2 regions of the Mycobacterium sp. SMC-2 genome follow, and region 2 is predicted to be linked to the other one. Evidence: predicted binding sites of a transcription regulator. Region 2 holds the regulator's gene; the other holds the start of a gene.
The links. Region 2 encodes HspR, which represses chaperone genes until heat shock. Its sites were predicted from a motif close to ANNTGAGTNNNNNNNACTCANNT; they were not measured.
Positions count from the first base shown of each region.

Region 1: the regulator HspR is predicted to act here: its motif matches at 3,888-3,910, upstream of lon (endopeptidase La).

Region 1 covers NZ_CP079863.1:3,614,153-3,623,178, reverse strand. Annotated here, with positions in the region: gene KXD96_RS16850 (alpha-amylase family protein) at 1-911, shown strand, start outside; gene KXD96_RS16845 (DUF1810 domain-containing protein) at 897-1,334, opposite strand; gene KXD96_RS16840 (alpha-hydroxy acid oxidase) at 1,353-2,606, shown strand; gene KXD96_RS16835 (phytanoyl-CoA dioxygenase family protein) at 2,671-3,801, opposite strand; gene lon (endopeptidase La) at 3,922-6,243, shown strand; gene KXD96_RS16825 (hypothetical protein) at 6,310-6,798, shown strand; gene KXD96_RS16820 (hypothetical protein) at 6,960-7,445, shown strand; gene KXD96_RS16815 (nitroreductase family deazaflavin-dependent oxidoreductase) at 7,537-7,914, shown strand; gene KXD96_RS16810 (TfoX/Sxy family protein) at 7,925-8,257, shown strand; gene KXD96_RS16805 (endonuclease) at 8,301-8,936, shown strand; gene KXD96_RS16800 (DUF72 domain-containing protein) at 8,933-9,026, shown strand, end outside.
Region 2 covers NZ_CP079863.1:1,246,339-1,255,364, forward strand. Annotated here, with positions in the region: gene KXD96_RS05840 (NTP transferase domain-containing protein) at 1-331, shown strand, start outside; gene KXD96_RS05845 (amino acid permease) at 328-1,776, opposite strand; gene dnaK (molecular chaperone DnaK) at 2,146-4,005, shown strand; gene grpE (nucleotide exchange factor GrpE) at 4,002-4,637, shown strand; gene dnaJ (molecular chaperone DnaJ) at 4,691-5,872, shown strand; gene KXD96_RS05865 (heat shock protein transcriptional repressor HspR) at 5,872-6,258, shown strand; gene KXD96_RS05870 (oxygenase MpaB family protein) at 6,346-7,521, shown strand; gene KXD96_RS05875 (DUF5995 family protein) at 7,556-8,389, shown strand; gene KXD96_RS05880 (adenylate/guanylate cyclase domain-containing protein) at 8,403-9,026, opposite strand, start outside.

The sequences.
Region 1 (9,026 bases), 2.4 Mb from region 2:
GGTTCACCGGGGGGACGTTCGAGGGCCATTCGGAGCTGATCACGCTCAACCACGACAACCCCGAAGTCATCGGCTACACCGCGGACGTGATGGCGCACTGGCTGGAACGCGGCGCCGACGGCTGGCGCCTCGACGCGGCTTACACGGTGCCGGAAAGGTTTTGGGCGTCGACGCTGCCACGGGTGCGCGAGCGGTTCCCGGACGCCTGGTTCGTCGGCGAGCTCATCCACGGCGACTACGCCGCGGTGGTGCGGGCCGCCACCTTCGACTCGGCCACCCAATACGAGCTGTGGAAGGCGATCTGGAGCAGCCTCAACGACGGAAACTTCTTCGAGCTGGACTGGGCCCTGCAGCGGCATGCCGAGTTTCTGGCCGGCTTCGCCCCGCTCACCTTCATCGGCAACCACGACGTCACCCGCATCGCCAGCCAGCTCGAGAACTCCAGGCATGTGGCGCACGCGCTGGTGATCCTGCTGACCGTCGGGGGTGTGCCCAGCGTGTACGCGGGCGACGAGCTGGGGTTCCGGGGCGTCAAGGAGGAGCGCTACGGCGGCGACGACGCGGTGCGGCCCGAATTCAGTTCTCCCCCACTGGAATTGGATGCGTTCGGTGCGGAAGTGTGGGCGCTGCACCAGTTCCTGATCGGGTTGCGCCGTCGGCACCCGTGGCTGCACCGGGCGTCCACCACCGCCTTGCGGCTGGAAAACCGCCACTACGTGTACGAGACGCGCAGCGGCGAAGACGCGCTACTGGTCGCGCTGAACATCGGCGACGAGCCGATGCGGCTGGCGCTCTCGGAACTCGGGACGCCCCACCGGCAGGTGCTCGGCGGGTCCTCGGCGCCACCGCAGGAGGTCCTCGACGCGGTGGTCGTCGAGCCGCACGGCTGGCGGATCCTAAGCGGGGTCTAGGCGCTGCAGCGTCAGCTGGTCCTGCCGGCCGTCGTAGTACTTGTCGAGGACGGCGAGGAAGTCCTCGTTGTCCGTGGTCGCGTGGGCGAACAGGGTCATCGACGAACACAACTTCAGGTCGTCGGGCGAGCCGAAGATGTCGCCGACGGATCGGTGCTGCACCTCGTTGACCAGCCGGGCGCACTCATGTAATCGCGGCCCGAGGATCTCATGGCGCAGGTATGCGCGGGCCTCGTCGAGAGACGAGATGCCGTAGTGCACCGCGGTCGGGCTGCCGCCCAGGCCGCGTAGCTGGGGGAAGACAAACCACATCCAGTGGCTGCGTTTTCGCCCGGCACGCAGTTCTTCGACGACGTTGCGGTACACCGGGGCCTGCGCGCCGACGAAGCGCTCGAGGTCGAAGGGGTCGCTCTCCGGTTGCATGTGACTACGGTTGCACAGATGGAACTTGAACGACGAAAGGCCGTCCGGCGACGAGTGCCCAAGGTGCGCGATCTCGCGCCGCTGATCCAGTTCAAGCGCCCTCGGTTCAACGCGACCAAGCGCCGCCTCGACGCCGCGTACACCATCGGGGACCTGCGACGCATCGCCAAACGGCGCACGCCCAAGGCGGCGTTCGACTACACCGACGGCGCCGCCGAGGACGAGATTTCCCTCGAACGCGCTCGACAAGCCTTCCGCGACATCGAGTTTCACCCGACGATCCTGCGTGACGTCAGCAACGTCACCGCCGGCTGGAATGTCCTGGGTCAACCGGTCGTCCTGCCGTTCGGCATCGCGCCCACCGGGTTCACCCGGTTGATGCACACCGAGGGCGAGATCGCCGGCGCGGCGGCGGCGGCCAAGGCGGGCATCCCGTTCTCGCTGTCCACGCTCGGCACCTGCGCGATCGAGGACTTGGCGACCGCTGTTCCCCAGGGCAGGAAGTGGTTTCAGCTCTACATGTGGCGCGACCGCGAACGCTCGATGGCGCTGGTGCGGCGCGCGGCCGACGCGGGTTTCGACACCCTGCTGGCCACGGTCGACGTGCCGGTCTCCGGCGCGCGGCTGCGCGACAACCGCAACGGGATGACGATCCCGCCGACGCTGACGCTGCGCACCGTCCTGGATGCGGTGCCGCACCCGAAATGGTGGTTCGACCTGCTGACCACCGAGCCGCTGGCGTTCGCGTCTCTGGACCGCTGGCCGGGGACTGTCGCCGAGTACCTGAGCACCATGTTCGACCCTAGCCTGACCTTCGATGACCTGGAGTGGATCAAGGCCCAGTGGCCGGGCAAGTTGGTCGTCAAGGGCATCCAGACGCTCGACGACGCCCGCGCGGCCGTCGAGCGCGGTGTCGACGGCATCGTGTTGTCGAACCACGGTGGGCGCCAACTGGATCGGGCTCCCGTGCCGTTCCATCTGTTGCCGGAGGTCGCGCGTGAGGTCGGCGAGGACACCGAAATCCTCGTCGATACCGGCATCATGTCCGGCGCCGACATCGTGGCCGCGGTCGCGCTGGGCGCGCGGTGCACGCTGGTGGGGCGGGCCTACCTGTACGGGTTGATGGCCGGCGGCCAAGCGGGGGTGACGCGCGCGATCGAGATCTTGGCCGACGGGGTGATCCGGACGATGCGGCTGCTGGGGGTCACCTGCCTCGAGGAGCTCTCCCCCAGGCACGTGACGCAATTGCGGCGCCTGGGGCCTGTTCGATAGCGCCGAGATTGCCGTGGGGGTCGTGCCGTGGGTGCCGCCTACGACCATGGCGGCAATCCCGGCGTTACTGCAGGCGGGCGACCCGCTCGGTGCGGTTGCGTACCAGGTCGTTGAAGGCCTCGCCGGGCCCGACGTGCTCGAAGAGTTGCGGCGGATAGTGCGTGACGTACATCGTGCGGCGGCCGCCGGCGCCGGTCGGCCGGGGCGAGGCGTGCATCAGGTCCTGGATGTGGACGGTGGCGTCGCCGGGGGCGGTGTCGATGCTCACCTCCGGTACCTGTTGGAACCGCTGTTCCCACCGGTAATGGATCGCCTGACCATGGCTGCCGGGGACCACGCGAAGGTTGCCGGTCGCGGCGTCCGAGCCGGTGAGTTGAATGCCGACGCTGACCGCGGGGCACATGAGCGCGTGTCCACCCATCCCACAGTCCTGATGCCAGGGGATGTTGGCTAGCCCGCTGGTGTTCCCGGGCACTTTGAGCAATACCGCGCTGCCTTCCATCCGGTCGGGTGCGGGCCGCAGCGCGGGATTGACGAGGGTGCCCAGCCTGCGCACCCTGGGATCGTTTTCCAGTGCGGCGAGGACGGGCGAGCGCAGCGTCGCGTAGACCAATCGGCACAGCACGCTGCCGCCGTCCTCGGCGGTGACCCACCACGAACGGTCGTCCCCGGGCCGGGCCCGGGCCGCGAGGCGGTCGATCTCGCGGTTGGCGGCACGCATCTCTTCGGCGCCGAAGACCCCCTTGACGTGCAGGTACCCCATGGTTTGCAACTGTGCGGTCAACTCGGCGTCCTCGGCGTCGAGCGTGAACGTGGCGAGCGGGTCGCGCCCCTTCAGGTCGGCTCGCGCCGGATCGTAGGGCGGGATGCCGGCGTGGAGGTACCGCAGGGCCGGGTCCCAGTCGGCCAGCTGGTCGAAGCCGCCCCGCTCGAAGGACAATTCACCGCTGAGCAGCAGGTTGATGGCCGTGCGGATTTGGCCAACCAGGTCGTCCCAGGCCCGTCGGGAAAGGCGCACGACGGCGTCCGCGGTGCGCTGCCCCTCGGTGACGCGGATCGTCGAGCCCTCGACGGTGTAAGTGACGGCGTCGTCGTCGACCAGGAAGGTGATGGAGCCGGTGGAGGTGAGATCTCTGGCCGCGGATGCGAGCACATCCGGGTCAAGCGCGGTCGGGGCGGGGTGCGTCAGCGCCACGCGCCGATTATCCAAGACCGCCAGTGTGAGAGCCAGCACTTAGCCGCAGGGCGGCGGCAAACGGGGAACAAACCGGCCCCGGGCTGGGTTGAGCGCATCAGACTCAGTTTTGGAGGATTGATGGCTGAAGCCAAATCGGTGCCGGTGCTGTTTGTCACCGACACCATCGTGTTGCCCGGGATGGTCGTTCCGATCGCGCTCGACGAGGCCGCGCGCACGGCGATTGACGCCGCCCAGGCAAGTGAATCGGGGCAGCTGCTGATCGCGCCCCGCCTGGACGACAGGTACCCGTCACACGGTGTGATCGCCAAGATATTGCAGGTCGGACGCATCGCGGGCGGCGGCACCGCGGCCGTCGTGCGCGGTGAGCGCAGGGCGCAGATCGGGACGGGAGCGTCCGGGCCCGGCGCGGCGCTGTGGGTCGAGGTGACCGAGGTTCCCGAGGCCGAGACGACGGACGAGATCAAGGCGCTGACGGCTGAGTACCGCAAGCTGCTGCTGGCCATGCTGCAACGGCGCGAGGCCTGGGAGATCGTCGACTACGTCAACAGGCTGACCGACCCGTCGGCGCTGGCGGACACTTCCGGCTACGCGTCCTACCTGTCCAGCGAGCAGAAGCGGCAGCTGGTGGAGACGGTGGACGTCGCCGAGCGGCTGCGCGTGCTGATCGACTGGACCAGCACGCACCTGGCCGAGGTCGAGGTCAACGACAAGATCGCCGAGGACGTGCGCGAGGGCATGGAGAAGACGCAGAAGGAGTTCCTGCTGCGCCAGCAGCTGGCCGCCATCCGCAAGGAGCTGGGCGAGGGCGAGCCCGATGGGTCCGACGATTACCGCGCCCGCGTCGAGGCCGCCGACCTGCCCGAGAAGGTGCGGGAGGCCGCGCTGCGCGAGGTCGGCAAGCTGGAACGCTCGAGCGACCAAAGCCCGGAGAGCGGCTGGATCCGCACCTGGCTGGACACCGTGCTCGACCTGCCCTGGAACGTGCGGACCGAGGACTCGACGGACCTGAAGGCCGCGCGCGGCGTCCTGGACGCCGACCACCACGGGCTGGACGACGTCAAGGACCGCATCGTCGAATACTTGGCCGTGCGGGCCCGCCGCGCCCAGCGGGGGCTGCAGGTCGTCGGCGGCCGGGGCTCCGGCGCGGTGATGGTGCTGGCCGGTCCCCCCGGCGTCGGCAAGACGTCGCTGGGTGAGAGCGTGGCCCGGGCGCTGGGCCGCAAGTTCGTGCGCGTCGCCCTGGGCGGGGTGCGCGACGAGGCCGAGATCCGCGGGCACCGGCGCACCTACGTCGGCGCGTTGCCGGGCCGGATCGTGCGCGCGATCGGCGAGGCGGGGACGATGAACCCCGTCGTGTTGCTGGACGAGATCGACAAGGTCGGTTCCGACTATCGGGGCGACCCCTCGGCGGCCTTGCTGGAGGTCTTGGACCCGGCGCAAAACCACACGTTCCGGGATCACTACCTGGATCTGGATCTGGACCTGTCCGACGTGGTGTTCCTGGCCACCGCCAACGTGATCGAGAACATTCCGTCGGCCCTGCTGGACCGCATGGAACTGGTGCAGATCGACGGCTACACCGAGGACGACAAGGTCGCCATCGCCCGCGACTACCTGCTGCCGCGGCAGCGGGAACGGGCGGCGCTGACCGACGACGAGGTGACCGTCACCGATGCCGCGTTGCGCAAGATCGCCGCCGACTACACCCGGGAGCCCGGTGTGCGGCAGTTCGAGCGGCTGCTGGCCAAGGCGCTGCGCAAGGTGACCACCAAGCTGGCGGAAAGCGCCGGGCCGATCACCATCGACGAGCCGGACCTGGTCGACTACCTCGGACGTCCGCGGTTCACCCCGGATTCGGCCGAACGCACGGCGGTGCCCGGCGTGGCCACCGGGCTGGCCGTGACCGGCCTGGGCGGCGACGTGCTCTACATCGAGGCCGGCGCCACCGACGGCGAGGCGGGTTTGCAGCTGACCGGTCAGCTGGGTGACGTCATGAAGGAGTCGGCGCAGATCGCGCTGTCCTACGTGCGCTCCCACGCCGCGGAGTTGGGGGTCCAACCCGAGGCCCTCGACCGGCGCATCCACGTGCACGTGCCCGCCGGGGCGGTGCCCAAGGACGGCCCGTCGGCCGGTGTCACCATGGTGACCGCCCTGGTGTCGATGGCCACCGGACGGCAGGTGCGCTCCGATGTCGGCATGACCGGCGAGGTCACGCTGAACGGGCGGGTGTTGCCGATCGGCGGCGTGAAGCAGAAGCTGCTGGCGGCCCAACGGGCCGGCCTGTCGACGGTCTTCATCCCGGCGCGCAACGAGCCCGATCTGGATGACGTGCCCGCCGAGGTGCTCGCCGCGCTAGACGTGCGGCCGATGACCGACGTCGCCGACATCGTCGCGCAGGCGCTGGGACCGGTGGCGGAGACCGCGACGCTCGCCGCTTGAGATGTGCCTGGCCGGGATGCGCAGCAAACTCGCTCGCATCCCGGCCGAGTACGTTAGGGTCCGTAGATGGCCGTGATCTTGCGCAGATTGCTACGCATTGGCAACCTTCCCACCGACATGCGGGCGGAAGTCGAACCGGAGGGAATTCTCCATCTTGCCGAATTCCTTCCCGTCACTTTTCGGTTCACCGGCTCGGTCCCCGGCTTTGTCTCCAAGGGCACCGTTCGCGGTTATGTCGGCTCCCTGGTGCTCACTTCCCAACGGGTTCTCGGCACGTTGTCGTCGGTTCCCAAGCTCGCCGGGCGGGCCATCGACCAGCGTTGGGATGCGCTTCAGGAAGGCCCGGTGAACGCCGATATTTCGTCCAGCGGGCTTGCCATCAACGTCGATGTCGGCCAAGTCGATCCCGCGTTCTCCGGCCAGCTTTCGCTGCGCTACAAAACGGCGATTCCGGAATCGGTACTGACCACTCTCCCGCGCCGTTCGCTGGCTTTCGCCGTCCCGCGCGAGTGGGTGTTACGCGCCGTCGGCGTTCCCGCCCCGCGGCCGGCGTGAGGCCGGGGATACGACGAAGAGGTTTTCAGCGTCCATCGCTCGGGTATCTGGGGGGTTGGAGGTTCGACTGCCCGACTAGGGCGGTGGGGTGAGCGAATCACCAAGTCAATGGTTCAGCTGCTGTTCAGGCAGCCAAACTGCTCGACAAGGGGGTTCACTAAATGAAGCTGAACAGAATCGCAGCCGGCGCGGTCATGGCCGGCACCATCACGTCCGCCGCATTCGGAATCGGCGCCGGCTTGGCGCAGGCCGACCCGAATGGCCCGAATGTTCCGGGGCCGAATGTGCCAGGCCCGAACTTGCCGGGACCCAATGGGCCGAATGTGCGGGGGCCAGGACATCTGCCGCCACCGGGAGTGCCGATTTGTAACGGCGGCCCAGGCGCCAACTGCAACGCGCCGGGCACTCCGCTTCCGCCCGGGCAGCGCGGCGCCCCGCCGCCGGGACACTACAACGACCCGATCGGCTACGGGCTTCCGGCCCGGTGGATGCCACCCGGGGAGTCCGTCGACTACCCAGTCGTCTACAACCCGGCAGCGAACGCCTGGGGTGTCTTCACCGCTAACGGTCAGTTCGTTGCGTACGGGACCGGCGTAAACGGCGGTGTCAACGCCGGGACCGGTGTCGGTGCCGGGCAAGGGCGCTAAGACCGCACCACGAAGCAGCCGCCCCCAATAAGGGGGCGGCTGTTTTCGTTGCACGGTGACATCACCGCCAATTTCGGCGTTGAATGGACCCGTGACTCTCAAACGGCAAGTCGTCCACCGCATTCAGCGGCTCTTGGTCAATCCGGTGGGGCGGCAGATGCCGGGAATCATCCTGGAAACCACCGGCCGCAAGAGTGGCAAGCCGCGGCGCACCGCCGTCGGCGGACGGCTGGTCGACAACCAGTTCTGGATGGTCTCCGAACACGGCGAACACTCGGACTACGTCCGCAATATCAAGGCCGATCCGGCCGTTCGGGTGCGCATCGGCGGTCGGTGGCGCAACGGCACCGCGCATCTGCTGCCCGACGACGACCCGCTGCGGCGGCTCGGCGATCTCCCGCGGCTCAACAGCGCGGTGGTGCGGCTGATGGGGAGCGACTTGCTGACCATTCGGGTTGACCTGGACTGACCCGCCGCCCATGGCCTACGACGAGAACCTGGCCGACGAGATCCGCGAGCTCGTCGCCTCCGAGCGCGGCGTGGACGAGAAACGCATGTTCGGCGGCCTCGCGTTTCTGATCAACGGCAACATGTCCGTGGCCGTCAGCGGCCAGGGCGGTCTGCTGGTCCGGGTGCCGCCGGACGACCTCGACAACGTGCTGCGGCGCGCCCACGTCAGCCCCATGGTGATGGCCGGCCGCGACGTCCGCGGCTGGGTGCGGGTGGACCCCGCCGGAGTGCGGACCATGCGCCAGCTTCAGGGTTGGGTGCGGCGCGGGGTCGGCTACGCGCGCAGCCTCCCGGCCAAGTGACCGGCGCGGTTTGCTGAGGCTTGGCGCGGGTAAGCGATCGGGTATGTCCCAACGCGAGCAACTGGTACGACGGCTGCTTGACGTTGCCGGGACCACCTATGCCGCCGAGGCGCGAATCAAGCTCGACGACAAGCCGATGCCGCTGTTTCAGTTACTGGTCCTCTGTATGCTGGCGAGCAAGCCGATCGACGCCGCCATCGCCATGAGCGCAGGGCGTGAGCTGTTCAAAGCGGGCCTGCGCACCCCCGAGGCCGTGCTGGCTTCGGACCGGCAGACCATGATCGACGCCTTCGGCCGCGCCCACTACGTGCGCTACGACGAGAGCTCGGCCACCCGGCTCACCGACATGGCCGAACACGTGCGCGACGAGTACTCCGGCGATCTGCGGGAACTCGCCGACCGCTGTCAGCACGACGTCGCGGCGGCCAAACGTTTGCTCAAGCAGTTCAAGGGGATTGGGGACACCGGCGCCGACATCTTCCTGCGCGAGGTGCAGGACACCTGGAGCTGGGTGCGGCCGTATTTCGATGAGCGCGCGATTGCCGCGGCCAGGCAATTGGGCCTGCCGACCCAGCCGGCAAAGTTGGGAGCCCTTGTGCCGGAGAGCAATGCGCGGCTGGCCGCCGCGCTCGTCAGGACGTCGCTGGACGGCGACCTGCGCCGGCAGGTGAGCGGTTGACCGTACGGATCGGTACCTCCGGGTGGTCCTACAACCATTGGGTGGACGTGCTGTACCCGCCGGGGCTGCCCGCCGCGCGCCGGCTGGCCC
Region 2 (9,026 bases):
GCTGAGCGCCTCGGTCCGCGCCGGCCTGACGCAAGCCGACCTGTTGCACGGGGACTACGCGGTGCTGCACGTCGTCGACACCCCCGATGTCGGCCCCGCGGTGGTGGCGCGGGTCCTCGACCGCGCGATCGCGTCGGCCAGCGGCCTGGCGCGCGCCTCGTTCGGTGACCGTCCGGGGCATCCCGTGGTGATCGCGCGGCGGCATTGGCCCGAGGTCCTCGAGCGCATCTCCGGCGATCGCGGCGCCGGCGCGTACCTGCGCACCCGGCCCGACGTCGAAATCGTCGACTGCGCCGACCTCGCCGGCGGCGAGGACATCGACGAGCCCTAAGCCGCCACGGGTGGGTCGGCGGCCGGCAGCGCGGCGTCTTGGGCGGCGGCCCTCACCCGGTGGCGGACCAGATACCAACCGCCGATCAGCGCCGGGATTCCGAAGGCCATCGCGCCGAGCAGCCAAGGGCCCTGGACCCTGTCCAGCAACATCAGGACCAGGACGCCGGCCAGGAATGCCAGCGTGAGGTAGCCGCTGTAGGGCGCCATCGGCATCCGGAAGTGCGGCCGTTGGACCGCCCCGGCGCGTGACAGCCGGTAGAACCGCAGCTGGCTCGCCACGATGGTCCCCCAGGCCACCACCACGCCGACGGCGGCGATGTGCAGCACGATTTCGAATGCCTGGCTCGGTTTGACGGCGTTGAGCACGATGCCCAAGAGGCCGACAACGGCGGTGAGCAGGATCCCGCCGTATGGCACGCCGTTCTTCGTCATGGGTGCGGTGAATTTCGGGCCGCTGCCGTTGATCGCCATCGACCGCAGGATGCGGCCCGTGGAGTACAGCCCGGCGTTCAGGCTGGAGAGCGCGGCGGTGAGAACCACGAGGTTCATCACGCTGCCCGCCCCGCCGAACCCGACCTTCGAGAAGAACGTGACGAACGGGCTCACGTGGTCCCGGTAGGCGGTGTGCGGCAGCAGCAGCGCCAGCAGCACCGTCGACCCGATATAGAAGATGGCGATGCGGAACACCACGGAGTTGATCACGCGCGGCATGACCTTGTGCGGATTCGCGGTCTCCCCGGCCGCGATGCCGACCAGCTCGACCGCGGCGTAGGCGAAGACCACGCCCGAGGTGACGAGCACCAGGGGCAGCAAGCCCGCCGGCAGCAGTCCCCCATGGCTGTCCCACAGCGCCACACCGGGGTCCTGACCGTCGACCTTGAAGCGCCCGACCAGAAAGACCGTGCCGACGGCGAGGAACGTCACCAGCGCGAGCACCTTGATCAACGAGGCCCAGAATTCCAGCTCGCCGAACAGCCTGACCGAGATCAGGTTCATCGCCAGGACGGCGACCAACGCGATCAACGCCAGCGTCCACTGCGGGACCGTGCGCAACGTCGTCCAGTAGTGGCAGTAGTGCGCGATCGCGGTGGTATCCACGATCCCGGTCATCGCCCAGTTGAGGAAGTACAACCAGCCCGCAGCGAAAGCGGCCTTCTCGCCGAAGAATTCACGGGCATAGGACACGAAGGACCCCGACGAGGGGCGGTACAGCACGAGCTCGCCGAGGGCGCGCAGGATCAGGAAGACGAAGATGCCGCAGATCCCGTACACCAGGAACAACCCCGGTCCGGCCGACGCGAGCCGTCCTCCGGCCCCGAGGAACAGGCCGGTTCCGATGGCGCCGCCGAGCCCGATCATCTGTATCTGGCGGTTGTTGAGGCCCTTGTGATAGCCCGAGTCTTCGCGGGCGAGCCGCGCGGCGGCGCTGTCTTGCTGTGCCATCGAGCTCCTGCCGGGGTGGTCCAGGGAAGCCCAGGTTAGCCGATCGAGGCGCCGGCACGCTTGCTGACTGGCTCCGCTGCCCGTCGGGGCTTCACGATCGGCTCAGTGTGCGCCAAGGCGTACGGCGTGCGCTCAGGGCGCCATTTGGCCGGGATTTCCGCCCTGTACGCACGGCCAAAGCCCTCGCCGCACACTCGTCGGCGGCCCCCGGGAACAAGACCGCGAGCCCCACCGTTAGCATGATCGACAACTTGAGCGAACCAGGCTCAATACTGGCTTGACACCGCGGTGCCACCAAGAGCAGTCTTGAGCCGGGTTCACTCAGCATAGTGGCACAAAAGAAGCTCAACTCACTCAGGAGGAATCACTATGGCTCGTGCGGTCGGTATCGACCTCGGGACCACCAACTCCGTCGTCGCAGTCCTCGAGGGCGGTGACCCCGTCGTCGTCGCCAACTCCGAGGGCTCCCGGACGACCCCGTCCATCGTCGCTTTCGCGCGCAACGGCGAAGTACTCGTCGGTCAGCCCGCCAAGAACCAGGCGGTGACCAACGTCGACCGCACCATCCGTTCGGTCAAGCGGCACATGGGCACCGACTGGTCCATCGAGATCGACGACAAGAAATACACCGCGCAGGAGATCAGCGCGCGCGTGCTGATGAAGCTGAAGCGCGACGCCGAGGCGTACCTGGGCGAGGACATCACCGACGCGGTCATCACTGTGCCGGCGTACTTCAACGACGCCCAGCGTCAGGCCACCAAGGAGGCCGGCCAGATCGCCGGCCTGAACGTGCTGCGCATCGTCAACGAGCCCACCGCCGCGGCGCTGGCCTACGGCCTGGACAAGGGCTCCAAGGAACAGACCATCCTGGTCTTCGACCTCGGTGGCGGCACCTTCGACGTCTCGTTGCTCGAGATCGGCGAGGGCGTGGTCGAGGTCCGCGCCACCAGCGGTGACAACCACCTGGGTGGTGACGACTGGGACGACCGGATCGTCAACTGGCTCGTCGACAAGTTCAAGGGCACCAGCGGTATCGACCTGACCAAGGACAAGATGGCGATGCAGCGGCTGCGTGAAGCCGCCGAGAAGGCCAAGATCGAGCTCTCCAGCTCGCAGAGCACCTCGATCAACCTGCCTTACATCACCGTCGACGCGGACAAGAACCCGCTGTTCCTCGACGAGCAGCTGACCCGCGCCGAGTTCCAGAAGATCACCCAAGACCTGCTGGACCGCACCCGGCAGCCGTTCAAGTCGGTGATTTCCGACGCCGGCATCTCGGTGGCCGACATCGACCACGTGGTGCTGGTGGGTGGTTCCACCCGCATGCCCGCGGTGACCGAACTGGTCAAGGAGCTCACCGGCGGCAAGGAGCCCAACAAGGGCGTCAACCCCGACGAGGTGGTGGCCGTGGGCGCCGCGCTGCAGGCGGGTGTCCTCAAGGGCGAGGTGAAAGACGTTCTGCTGCTTGACGTCACGCCGCTGAGCCTGGGTATCGAGACCAAGGGTGGCGTGATGACCAAGCTCATCGAGCGCAACACCACGATCCCCACCAAGCGGTCGGAGACCTTCACCACGGCCGACGACAACCAGCCGTCGGTGCAGATCCAGGTCTACCAGGGTGAGCGCGAAATCGCTTCGCACAACAAGCTGCTCGGCTCCTTCGAGCTGACCGGCATCCCGCCGGCTCCCCGCGGCGTCCCGCAGATCGAGGTCACCTTCGACATCGACGCCAACGGCATCGTGCACGTCACGGCCAAGGACAAGGGCACCGGCAAGGAGAACACGATCAAGATCCAGGAGGGCTCCGGCCTGTCCAAGGAGGAGATCGACCGGATGATCAAGGACGCCGAGGCGCACGCCGAGGAGGACCGCCAGCGGCGCGAGGAGGCCGACATCCGCAACCAGGCCGAATCGCTGGTCTACCAGACGGAGAAGTTCGTCAAGGACCAGCGCGAGGCCGAGGGCGGCTCGAAGGTTCCCGAGGACACACTGTCCAAGGTGGACGCGGCGATCGCCGAGGCCAAGTCGGCCCTGGGCGGCACCGACATCTCCGCGATCAAGTCGGCGATGGAGAAGCTGGGCCAGGAGTCCCAGGCGCTCGGCCAAGCCATCTACGAGGCGACCCAAGCCGCGGGTGGGCAGGCCGGCGGCGAGCCCGGCGGCCCGTCCGGCTCCGCCGATGACGTCGTGGACGCGGAGGTGGTCGACGACGACCGGGAGTCCAAGTGACCGAAGGCAATCCACATGAGCAGGTGACCGTCACCGACAAGCGGCGGATCGATCCTAAGACCGGTGAAGTACGGCACGTCTCGCCCGGCCCAACGCCGGGCGAGGCGGCGCCGGAACCTGCGATCACCGCATCGGGCGGCGCCGCAGCTGACAAGGTCGTCGAGCTGACCGCCGATCTGCAACGGGTCCAGGCCGACTTCGCCAACTACCGCAAGCGGGCGCTGCGCGACCAGCAGGCCGCGGCGGACCGGGCCAAGGCCGGCGTCGTCACCCAGTTGTTGGGCGTGCTCGACGATCTGGAACGGGCCCGCAAGCACGGGGACCTGGAGTCGGGCCCGCTGAAGTCGGTGGCCGACAAGCTGGACAGCGCGCTGTCCGGGCTGGGCCTGACGGCGTTCGGCGAGGAAGGCGAGGACTTCGACCCGGTGCTGCACGAGGCCGTCCAGCACGAGGGTGACGGCGGCGACGGTTCCAAGCCGGTGATCGGCACCGTCATGCGGCAGGGTTACAAACTGGGCGACCAGGTCCTGCGGCACGCTCTGGTCGCTGTCGTCGACACGGTGGCCGACGACGGTGCCGCGGCGGCCGAGCCGGTCGAATCGGACGATAATCCCGGCGAATCCGGTGAATAGACCACACAATCAGCACAACAACAGAACGGAAAGGTGAGAGGGGGTGACGCGACATGGCCCAGCGAGAATGGGTCGAAAAGGACTTCTACAAGGAGCTGGGCGTCTCCTCTGACGCCAGTCCCGAAGAGATCAAACGCGCCTACCGGAAGCTGGCACGCGACCTGCATCCGGACGCCAACCCCGACAATCCGGCCGCCGGCGAGCGATTCAAAGCGGTGTCGGAGGCGCACAACGTGTTGTCGGATCCGGCGAAGCGCAAGGAGTACGACGAAACCCGCCGCCTGTTCGCGGGCGGTGGTTTCGGCGGCGGCCGCCGGTTCGACACCGGCGGCTTCGGTGGCTTCAACGTCGGTGGCGACGGTGCCGAGTTCAACCTCAACGACTTGTTCGATGCCGCCGGCCGAACCGGCGGCACCAACATCGGTGACCTGTTCGGCGGCCTGTTCGGGCGCGGCGCCGGCGCCCGTCCCAGCCGGCCGCGACGCGGCAACGACCTGGAGACCGAGACGCAGCTGGATTTCGTCGAGGCCGCCAAGGGCGTGGCCATGCCGTTGCGGCTGACCAGCCCGGCGCCGTGCACCAACTGCCATGGCAGCGGCGCGCGGCCGGGCACCAGCCCGAAGGTGTGCCCCGCCTGCAACGGTTCCGGTGTTATCAGCCGCAACCAGGGCGCGTTCGGGTTCTCCGAGCCCTGCACCGATTGCCGGGGCAGCGGCTCGATCATCGAGCACCCCTGCGACGAGTGCAAGGGCACCGGGGTCACCACCCGGACCCGCACCATCAACGTGCGGATCCCGCCGGGCGTCGAGGACGGGCAGCGCATCCGGCTGCCCGGGCAGGGCGAGGCCGGGCTGCGCGGGGCGCCGTCGGGTGACCTGTACGTGACGGTGCATGTGCGGCCGCACAAGGTGTTTGGCCGCGACGGCGACGACCTCACCGTGACCGTTCCGGTCAGCTTCGCCGAATTAGCTTTGGGCTCAACGATTTCGGTGCCCACACTGGACGGCAAGGTCGGCGTCCGGGTGCCCAAGGGCACCTCCGACGGCCGCATCCTGCGGGTGCGCGGGCGCGGCGTCCCCAAGCGCAGCGGCGGCAACGGGGACCTGCTGGTCACCGTCAAGGTCGCCGTGCCGCCGAACGTGGAGGGCGCCGCGGCCGACGCGCTGCAGGCGTACGCGGCCGCGGAGCGAGCCAGTGGGTTCGACCCGCGCGCGGGATGGGCGGGTAACCGCTGATGGCGAAGAATGCACGGGAGGACTCCCGGACCTTCCTGATCTCGGTGGCCGCCGAGTTGGCCGGCATGCACGCCCAGACCCTGCGCACCTACGATCGCCTTGGGCTGGTCACCCCGCGCCGCACTTCCGGTGGGGGACGGCGCTATTCGGAGCGCGACGTCGACCTGCTGCGCGAGGTGCAGCGGCTGTCCCAGGACGAAGGGGTCAACCTCGCCGGGATCAAGCGCATCATCGAGCTGACCAACCAGGTCGAGGCGTTGCAGTCGCGGGTGCAGGAGCTCACCGAGGAGCTGGCGCAGGTGCGCGCCGGGCAGCGCCGCGACCTGGCGGTGGTGCCCAAGAGCACCGCCGTGGTGGTGTGGCAGCCGCGCCGAACGCGCGGCTGATCACACGCTGCCGTGCTCCGGGTTCGATCTGAATTAACTGGCCATATGCCCTAGCAAAAACCGCTAGTGATCTGACATGCTGCCTGGATGGCGGGCGCACACGGCGGCTCCCGATGGTCGGACGAGCTGCTCAATGGCAAGCGGCAACAGGGGGATCCGCTGGCCGACGCGGCGGTCGACGAACTGTTCAAGCACGCCAACGTCCAGGCGGTCAACGATCTCATGCGCACCCTGGTGAGCAATGACCAGCCGGTGCCGGCGGGTTTGCCAGTCGAGATACAGAAGTATCTGGCCGCGGCTCCCCCGGCGCTGCCGCACTGGGCCGACCCCGACAAGATCAAGCGCGGGCAGCAGTTGTTCGAAGAATGGGGCCTGCAGATCTCACTGTGTCTGTTCTGCGCATCGTTGCCCACGGCGTACGCGGCGGCCAAGGGCGTGAAGGTGCTCAGTCGGACCGCCCAGCTCGAAACCAATGCGCGCAGGCGGGTGATAGAGACCGGCCAGTTCTTGATGAACGTGCTCGCCGTCGACAGCTTCGAGCCACAGGGCAAGGGCTTTCGCACCATCGAGCACGTCCGCCTGATGCACGCCGCCGTGCGCAAGATGATCGAGGCCCGCAATGGGCAGCGCCCCGGCTTCTGGGATCCCAACTGGGGCATACCGATCAACCAGGAAGACCTCGCCGGCACGATGCTCTCGTTCTCCTATGTGCCTGTCGGGCCGATGCGCCAGTTGGGTGTCGACGTGTCCACCGACGACAAAGAGGCCTACCTGCATCTGTGGAACGTCATCGCCCACCTGCTCGGCGTCGATGACGACATGCTGGTGGAAGGCATCGACGATGCCACCGCCCTGGTCGAGACGATCCGGCGTCGGCAGTTCAGGGCGTCGCCGGAAGGGCGGGCAATGGCCGCCGCGCTCATGGAGCTGCTCGACGAGCTGACGCCCGGGCACGCGTTCGACAAATCGATTCCGCCGTTGATCCGTCACCTGGCCGGAGACGAGATCGCCGACATGCTGGGTGTGCCGCCGTCGAGCCTTACCGACGACCTCGGGCGGCTCACTCGCGTCGGCAACTGGTTCTGGGTGCGCATCTTCGGCCGGACCTTGCGCAATTCTCCGCGTTACCGACTGGTCTCGGGCCTGGTCCGTCCATTCGGGCGCGAATTGATGCAGGGGCTCTTCACATTTCAGCGTGGCGGGGTGCGAGCGCAGTTCGACATACCCGATCACCTGGCCACCAAATGGGAGCTTTCGGCGTGAAATCTCGCCATTTCGATGATAAGGAAGGTCCTCCATGACCGCTCCTACGCCGCCCCCATTGGGTCTACTCGGTCGGCCCAATACGATCGAAGATGTCTTGCGCAACATCGATCAGATCGTTGACTGGGCCACCAAGACCGAGAGCCACATCGGCTACTTCGCCGTTCTCTACAAGAGGACCACCCTGGCGATTCGGGATGCGGTGAGCGATAACGTCTTCGACGACGGGCCGCGCATGGAAAGGCTCGACATCGCTTTCGCCACAAGGTATTTCAACGCGTTGAATGCGTACTTTCACCCGGCCAAAGGTGACGGTTCGGCCCTGCCGTGGAAGGTCACGTTCGTCGGCGACCACGACGGTCAGGCGATCATCCTGCAGCACATGATGGCAGGGATGAATGCGCACATCACATTCGATCTGGGGCTGGCCGTCCACGCGGTCGCGGCCCAGTCGATGGACAGCCTCGAAGAGGATTACAACCGCGTCAACAAAATCTTGTACAAGCAGCTGCCGGGCGTGCTGAAGGTCCTCGATACGCTTTCTCCGGAGTTGCGCTGGACCCGCTGGCTGATACCGGGCGAGATCGGCGTCATTGAGCGTTCGCTGAAGAAGCTGCGCAAGGGAGCTTGGGACTTCGCCTATTACCTGGCGACGCACTCATCGAGCGCTGCGGAGCGGACAGTGCATCAGGAGGCCTGGACGGCCGCACTCGGTTCCTGGTATCTGACGCCGCCCGCGCGGTTCTCTCCGTTCCCCGCGCTCCTTCGCGTCATTGCCAAGCATGAAAGCCGAGATGTGGTCAGTAACCTCAGCGCGCTCGAAGACGTGTCGAACTCTCCGCACAAGCCGCGGAAGGGTTACCGCTGATCCGGCCACAGGGTTACGAAAGGATGCACTGTGCCCGCGCGAATTCCGGCCACCGAGCGTCGCCGGGGAAGCGGCGGACAACCTCGGCCAGCGCGGACCGATCACCGTCGATGTCGAAAAGATCGAGCATGCAACGCAACTCGAAGAGCGTCGCACCTTGTTGCCGGGCGAACCCGAGCGCATCCGTCAGGGCGTTGTGACGTTCCCGCGGCTCGGTGAACGTCAGTGCGCGTACGCGCATTAGCTCGCCGTCGTAGAAGTGCATTCCGGTCTCTTCAGCATGCTGCAGAGCCATCTCCAACCGCTCCCGCGCCCGCTGCCCCGCACCCGCGGCTATCAGAAGGCGGCCAATGATCGCATCGTGAAACGTCAGGAACATCTTGAGGTGCATGCGCCGGGATCCGTCCACCCATCGCGTTACTTTCTCCGCTCGGGCGGCCAGCGTGGCGGGGTCGGCGTCAGCTTCCAGCGCCGCCAACGCATTGACGGTGGCGTGTTCGGTTCTGCCGACCCACTGCCACAGGTCGAGTCCCGATTGCTCGCTGAGCTTGAGCAGCTCCGCGACAATGGTCGCGGCCTCGTCGATTTGGCCGCTCTCCAACCGCACCCAGATTTCCATGTAGTAGGTGTTCGCCCT